DNA from 2 places in the Parabacteroides sp. AT13 genome. Region 2 is predicted to be linked to the other one. Evidence: riboswitches for the same ligand, from Rfam matches in the RefSeq annotation. Region 2 holds a riboswitch; the other holds the start of a gene.
What was found. Region 2 has a riboswitch for cobalamin ahead of CI959_RS05675 (TonB-dependent receptor). Riboswitches for the same ligand answer to the same signal wherever they lie in the genome.

Region 1: linked by a shared signal. The riboswitch ahead of CI959_RS17640 (sirohydrochlorin cobaltochelatase) and the one ahead of CI959_RS05675 (TonB-dependent receptor) in region 2 are both predicted to bind cobalamin.

Annotation. Positions count from the first base shown of each region.
Region 1 covers NZ_NQMH01000002.1:777,815-781,244, forward strand. The annotation lists gene aspT (aspartate-alanine antiporter) at 1-1,331, opposite strand, end outside; cobalamin riboswitch at 1,418-1,615, shown strand; gene CI959_RS17640 (sirohydrochlorin cobaltochelatase) at 1,743-2,660, shown strand; gene CI959_RS17645 (TonB-dependent siderophore receptor) at 2,807-3,430, shown strand, end outside.
Region 2 covers NZ_NQMH01000001.1:1,267,347-1,270,776, forward strand. The annotation lists gene CI959_RS05665 (anaerobic ribonucleoside triphosphate reductase) at 1-639, shown strand, start outside; gene nrdG (anaerobic ribonucleoside-triphosphate reductase activating protein) at 652-1,152, shown strand; cobalamin riboswitch at 1,193-1,402, shown strand; gene CI959_RS05675 (TonB-dependent receptor) at 1,455-3,430, shown strand, end outside.

The sequences.
Region 1 (3,430 bases), on a different contig from region 2:
ATACGCCCGAAGGTCGGATGCTTGGAACGAAGCCATCCAAAGACGAGTCCGGCTATCAAAGCGCCGCCACTCGTACTCAGGCTGATCGGGACACCTCCGAAATGAATCGCGAGCGAACCTAAAATTCCCCCTAAGAAAATACCGATACCCACGAAAATCAAATCGGTCTGATTGGTTGGGCGATCGGGATATCCTAAAGTCGTAGCCGCTTTATTTACCTCTGATTTCATACCCACCAATTCCAACATATCACCGGAATCTATCACCGTAGCGGCCAAGACCGGGATATTGATACCCGCACGCCTTATGGACTTGACGCTAACACCGTGCATGAACGATTGATTGCGTAAATAGCAGATCTTTTTCCCCACGTATTCCTTATGGATCACTAGTACGGGTAACGTCTCTGCCGGAAAATCGAGCAATTCAATGTCATTGACCTCGTCGCCAATCCAGTTCTCCTCTCCGATCACGAATTCCCGGCGACCGCTTAGGACAACCTCATTTCCGGTATGTAAAACCAAATCCGGTTTAACATCGGTTAGTACATTATTAATACGGACACGCTCCACGAACAAATGCCGTCCTAATTGGTCCAGATATTCCTCCAACTGCTTTACGCTTTTACCCTCCTTGAACCATTCATTACTAATCTTATAGGCCCGGAAAGTTACCGGACGGGCGGCAGGCATAAAGCCCGGTTGCTCGCTCTCGTCGTTATTTCCCATTTTAGCCTCTAGCTCTTTACAGGCTTTTTTCACGTAGTCGAGTCCTCCTAAAAGACGTGGCCCGATATCACTCACCAACCATGCGGATCCTGCCGTACCGAAAATATAAGTTACCGCATAGGCCACGGGCATCACGTTGACCATAGCGCTTTTATCCGTATCGCTAATATTCATCTGTCCGATCGTATCTTCGGCAACTCCTAATACTGCCGACATCGTCTGGGAGCCCGCCAATAATCCTGCGGCCTCGCCTGCGTTATATCCCATAAGTTTCGCCAGTAAAAAAGGAGCGATCAAGCAACACACACACATGACGGCGGCGAAAAGCATTTGAGGAAGACCTTCCTTTTTCAATCCCCGGAAGAACTGTGGCCCAACACTATATCCTACAGCGAAGAGGAACATCAAGAAAAAGACGGACTTTAACGGTCCGCTTATATCGATTTTTAATTGCCCGATCAATACACCGACCAATAATACGCTGGTAACCGTTCCCAGCGTGAACTTCTTTATCTTAAACTTGCCAATCCAGAAACCGAGAGCTAAGGTTATGAAAATAGCTAGCTCCGGATAATGTTGAAGTAAATTAGTTATCCATTCCATATCTATTTATTTGATGTTAAACAAAAAAGATGCTATTGAAACAGGGATTCTTTGAAAGATGTTGTTACTTTTCGGGATTATTTATATAAATTTGCGACCGCTTAGGTGATAGAGTTTGTCTACCGACAATTCTATAAAAGGGAATCCGGTTAGAATCCGGAACAGTGCCCGCTACTGTGAAGCTCTTGAAAAGGAAAGCGTTCTGCTATGCCACTGTCTTAAGAAAGATGGGAAGGTTGCTTTCCGAGCCAGTCAGGAAACCTGCCAAGCGAAGTAATGATTAATTCCTCCCGGGGTTAGGAGTAATTAAGAGGATAGAAATATCACCTATATCTAAAAGATGTTGGAGACGGAATAATACGTTGTCTCCGTGGGATTGATATGTAATCTAATTATTAATATATTCATATGATGAGGAAACACTTACTATCTTTCTTCCTGCTGGTCATCAGCCTAGTTTGTCGTGCGCACGATGGCGAGAATTTTGTAGCATCCGATTTATTCGCCTCTTTACAACCGGGCGATAAGGCCGCTTTATTGATGGTACATTTTGGAACAACCCATGATGATACCCGTGCCTTGACAATCGACGCGATCAATCAAAAAGCGAAAGAAGCTTTCAAAGATGTTGAGTTGCGTGAGGCATGGACTTCTCGCATTGTAATGCGCCGCTTAAAAGCTCGTGGCGTAGAGAAACTGAACCCGATCGAGGCCTTGGAAAAATTAAAGACTGATGGTTATACACATGTCTTGATCCAATCCACGAATATAATCGAAGGTATCGAGATGGAATCCTTACGTAAGGATGTTGCCACCATGAAATCTTCTTTCAAGGAGATTCGTATCGGTAATCCTTTATTGTATACACCGGAGGATTATGAGGCGGTAATCGTCGCTATCACAAAAAATGGGGCGAAAGAAGGCGCTACTTTATTGGTAGGCCATGGCACTTATACTCCGGCGACGGCTCAATATGCCATGTTGGATTATATGTTGAAGGAGAAGGGATTCAAGGATTATTCCGTAGGAACCATCGAGGGCTATCCTACTTTTGATACGATGGTAGCCCAAGTAAAGGCCAATGGAACGAAGAAAGTCTTGTTGATGCCATTTATGTTTGTCGCCGGAGACCATGCGAAAAACGATATCGCCGGTGATTGGAAAGAGGAACTGGAAAAGAAAGGCTACGAGGTAAGCGTATTTATGGAAGGTCTGGGACAGAATCCGGATATTCAGAAGATCTTCATCGAACATGCCCGTTTCATGGCTAAACATAAGATGATCGATATCGTTGATAAGAAGAAAGCTTATGCGGTAGAGAAGGACTAAAAAAGTTCTCCAAATCTATGTTTTATTCCTTTCGGAAGAAAAAGTAATTCCTTCCGAAAGAAACTAAATTTTCATTCGAAGGAAAATGGAATTTCTTTCGAAAGGGATTTCACATGCATACAATAAACAGTTATAATGCTAAATATATGAAAAGAGTTTTGACAATCTTACCGTTGACAGCCTTATGTATCAGTACGATGCAGGCACAACACAAGAATGAGTACACGAATTTCGCCGATACGACATTCAATATTCAAGAAGTCGTAGCGACCGCCGCACGCAAGCCACGTCCACAAATCACGAAGTTGGACGTACCTATGAAATATCTTCCTATTTCAATTAATAGCATTACGGCGAGTAGTTTGGAGTTGCGAGGTATCCGTAATATCCAAGATGCGGTACGCTTTATGCCGGGCGTACGATTCCAGACATCTTATGGCGCATTTCAACAATTGTCGATCCGTGGTTTCGATCATTCTATCATGATGATAGACGGTATCCGCGATGAACGTTCGGCAATAAACAACTCTTATCCCGTACCCGATCTATCCTGTATCGAGTCTATTGAATTATTAAAGGGACCGGCTTCTGTACTTTACGGACATTCAGCCGTAGGTGGAACCTTGAATATCGTTCGTAAATCCCCGTCAGAGAAACAGAGCGTTAATGCTCGATTGGCCTACGGTAGTTACGAGAATAAAGAGGCGACACTTGGCATGGGCGGTAAATTGGTCGGTCCGGTCAATTATTACGCCAATGTCAACTTTTCC
Region 2 (3,430 bases):
ATCGGCTTTATCGGACTGGCCGAATGTCTGGTGGCCCTTACCGGTAAGCATCATGGCGAAGATGAGGATTCGCAAGCCTTAGGCATAAGGATCGTTACGTATATCCGGGATCGTGCCAACCAATTCTCTGAGCAATACCAACACAATTATAGCGTACTGGCAACTCCGGCAGAAGGCTTGTCCGGCAAGTTCACGGGAAAAGATCGTAAGCAGTTCGGATCGCTCCCCGGTATCACGGATCGGGATTATTATACGAACTCTAATCACGTCCCGGTATATTACAAGTGCAGCGCCCGTCATAAAGCCGAAGTGGAAGCTCCTTATCATGATTTGACTCGTGGCGGCCATATCTTTTACGTAGAGATGGATGGCGACGCTACCCATAACCCCGAAGCGATCATGCGTGTCGTGGATATGATGGATAAATACAATATCGGATACGGTTCCGTAAACCATAACCGTAACCGTTGTCTGGATTGTGGCTACGAGAACTCCACCCCGAATCTGGAAGCCTGCCCGAAATGCGGCAGCAAACACTTGGACAAACTTCAACGCATCACCGGTTACTTGGTAGGAACCACCGACCGTTGGAACAACGCCAAGCTATCCGAGCTGAACGACCGTGTCACCCACAACTAATTTTCAATTACCATGTTGTCCATCATAGATATCATCGAAGATACCACCGTAGACGGTCCGGGATTCCGGACCGCCATCTATGCGGCGGGTTGCCCGAACAAATGCCCGGGTTGCCACAACCCCGAATCATGGGACATCCATAAAGGGAAGAAAGTAAGAACGGAAGAGATCGTGGAGAAAGTGCTGGCTGACGAATTCGCCAACGTCACCTTCAGTGGAGGAGATCCCATGTTCCAACCGGAAGGCTTCACCGAGGTAGCCAAGGCGATCAAGGCAAAAAGCCAAAAGACGATCTGGTGCTACACGGGATATAAATTCGAGGACCTGATAAAGAACCCGGCACAAGCCGCCTTATTATCCTATATCGACGTATTGGTAGATGGCCGCTACAAACAAACCCTTCGGGATGAGAGCCTTTTATTCCGGGGAAGCAGCAACCAACGGTTAATTGACGTACAAGCTTCTTTAAATAAAAAGGAAATCGTAACATACAAGTACAACCCTTTCATTTAAGGAAATTCTCCAATTATAGCCCGGATATTAACAAGATTTCATACCTTTGTCCCGAATTGGTTCCGTTTCACCCAACCGGGGTTACGGATTAAAAGGGAATCAGGTGTAATTCCTGAACAGTCCCGTTGCTGTGAAGCTCTATTTCAAACATTCCGGAAACACTTTCGCCACTGGTATATAAGGATATATATCGGGAAGGCTTTCGGGATGGGAGTCAGTCAGAAGACCTGCCAGTTAGGGAGAAGTCGTTCGCGAGGACAGAGCGGCTTGGTACGAATCATTTTCTAAACAGGTTTTAAATAATGGTGTTATCCTTTGCTAGAAAGGGATACCTCGCTTGCGTATTATCGATGCTGGCGATAGGTATGTCCCATGGACAAAGCAAACTCGACTCTATCCAACACTTGGACGAAGTTACGGTCACGGCCCGGAGTTTCAGCTTTAAAGAGGTAATTCCTTCCCAAAAACTATCGGGGAAAGAATTACAAAATTTGAACAGTCACACGGTAGCGGATGCTTTACGCTACTTCTCGGGTGTCCAATTGAAAGACTATGGGGGCGTAGGAGGTATCAAGACAGTAAATATCCGAAGTATGGGAACGAACCACATGGGTGTTTTCTACGACGGCATCGAATTAAGCAACGCGCAAAACGGACAAGTAGACCTTGGAATGTATTCCTTAGACAATATCGAGGAGATTTCTTTATACAATGGCCAGAAGAGCGATATTTTCCAATCCGCAAAAGATTTCGGTGCGGCCGGTACGCTTTATCTGCGTTCTCGTCGTCCTCGTTTCGAAGATGGAAAAACAACGAATATCCGTGCCACGATGAAAGTCGGTTCTTTCGACGTTATCAACCCCTCGGCGCTGTTCGAATATAAGATATCAGAAAACATAGCCGCCTCTTTCAGCGCCGAATGGTTAAGCGGAAGCGGTAAATACAAATTTCGTTACCGCCGTATCAACCCTGCCGGAGAGATCGCTTACGATACGACCGCCGTCCGGGAAAACGGGGATATCAACGCCACCCGCCTAGAGGCCGGATTGTATGGCAAGATGAGCGACGGTACTTGGAATCTTAAGTTCTACAACTACAATTCCGAACGAGGTATCCCGGGGGCTATCGTAAACAACGTATGGCGACGCGGCGAACGAGTATGGGATACGAACTCTTTCATGCAAGGCTCCTATATCAAAGAAATCAATAGTAAATTCAAGACACAGGTCAATGCGAAATACGCTTTCTACCGTACGCATTATGTGAACAACGACGACAAGCTGATTCATGTAGATAACCTGTATAAGCAACGGGAGATTTACCTATCTTCCGCTAATGTCTACTCCATCCTCTCGAACTGGGATGTCTCTGCTTCTTACGACTTGCAATGGAACAAGATGAACGCCGATATGTATGGATTCGTTTACCCGGAACGCTTCACCAACCTCCTTTCGGTCGCTACGGCGCTCCGGTTAGGAAAAGTAAAATTACAGGCCAGCGGACTGGCGACTTTTATCAACGACCGTGTAGAAGAAGGCCCCGCACCGAAAGCCCGGCAAATCCTTACACCCGCCGTATTCGCCTCCTACAAGCCGTTCGAGAAACAAGACTTTAATGTACGCGCTTTCTATAAACGGATCTTCCGTATGCCTACCTTCAACGATTTGTATTACGCCGATATGGGAAACTCCAAATTAAACCCGGAATACGTAACCCAATATGATGCCGGCTTCGCTTACACGAAAACATGGGAGAACTATCTTTTCTATCGCTTCAAGATACAGGCGGATGGTTATTACAACAAGGTGAAAGACAAGATCATCGCTTACCCCAAAGGCCAGCAGTTCCGTTGGACGATGCTGAATTTGGGTAAGGTAGAAATCAAAGGTATAGATGTCAGTACGGAAACGACCGTCAATCCGGTAAAAGATTTGTTCGTCACGCTACGCGTACAATACACCTATCAAAAGGCCCAAGACTTCACGGATCCCTCGGATACCTATTACGGAGATCAAATCCCTTATATCCCTTGGCATAGCGGCTCCGCCATCGCACAAGCCTCTTTCAAGGGATGGAACCTCAACTATAGTTTCATATATGTGGGAGAGCGGTATAACCAGCAGGAAAATATCAAATACAATTATACGCAACCGTGGTACACCAGCGACATCTCCTTGTCGAAAGATTTGAAATTCAAATTCGGACTTATCAAGGCTGCCGTAGAGGTAAACAACCTGTTAAGCCAAGACTACGACGTGATCCTGAATTATCCGATGCC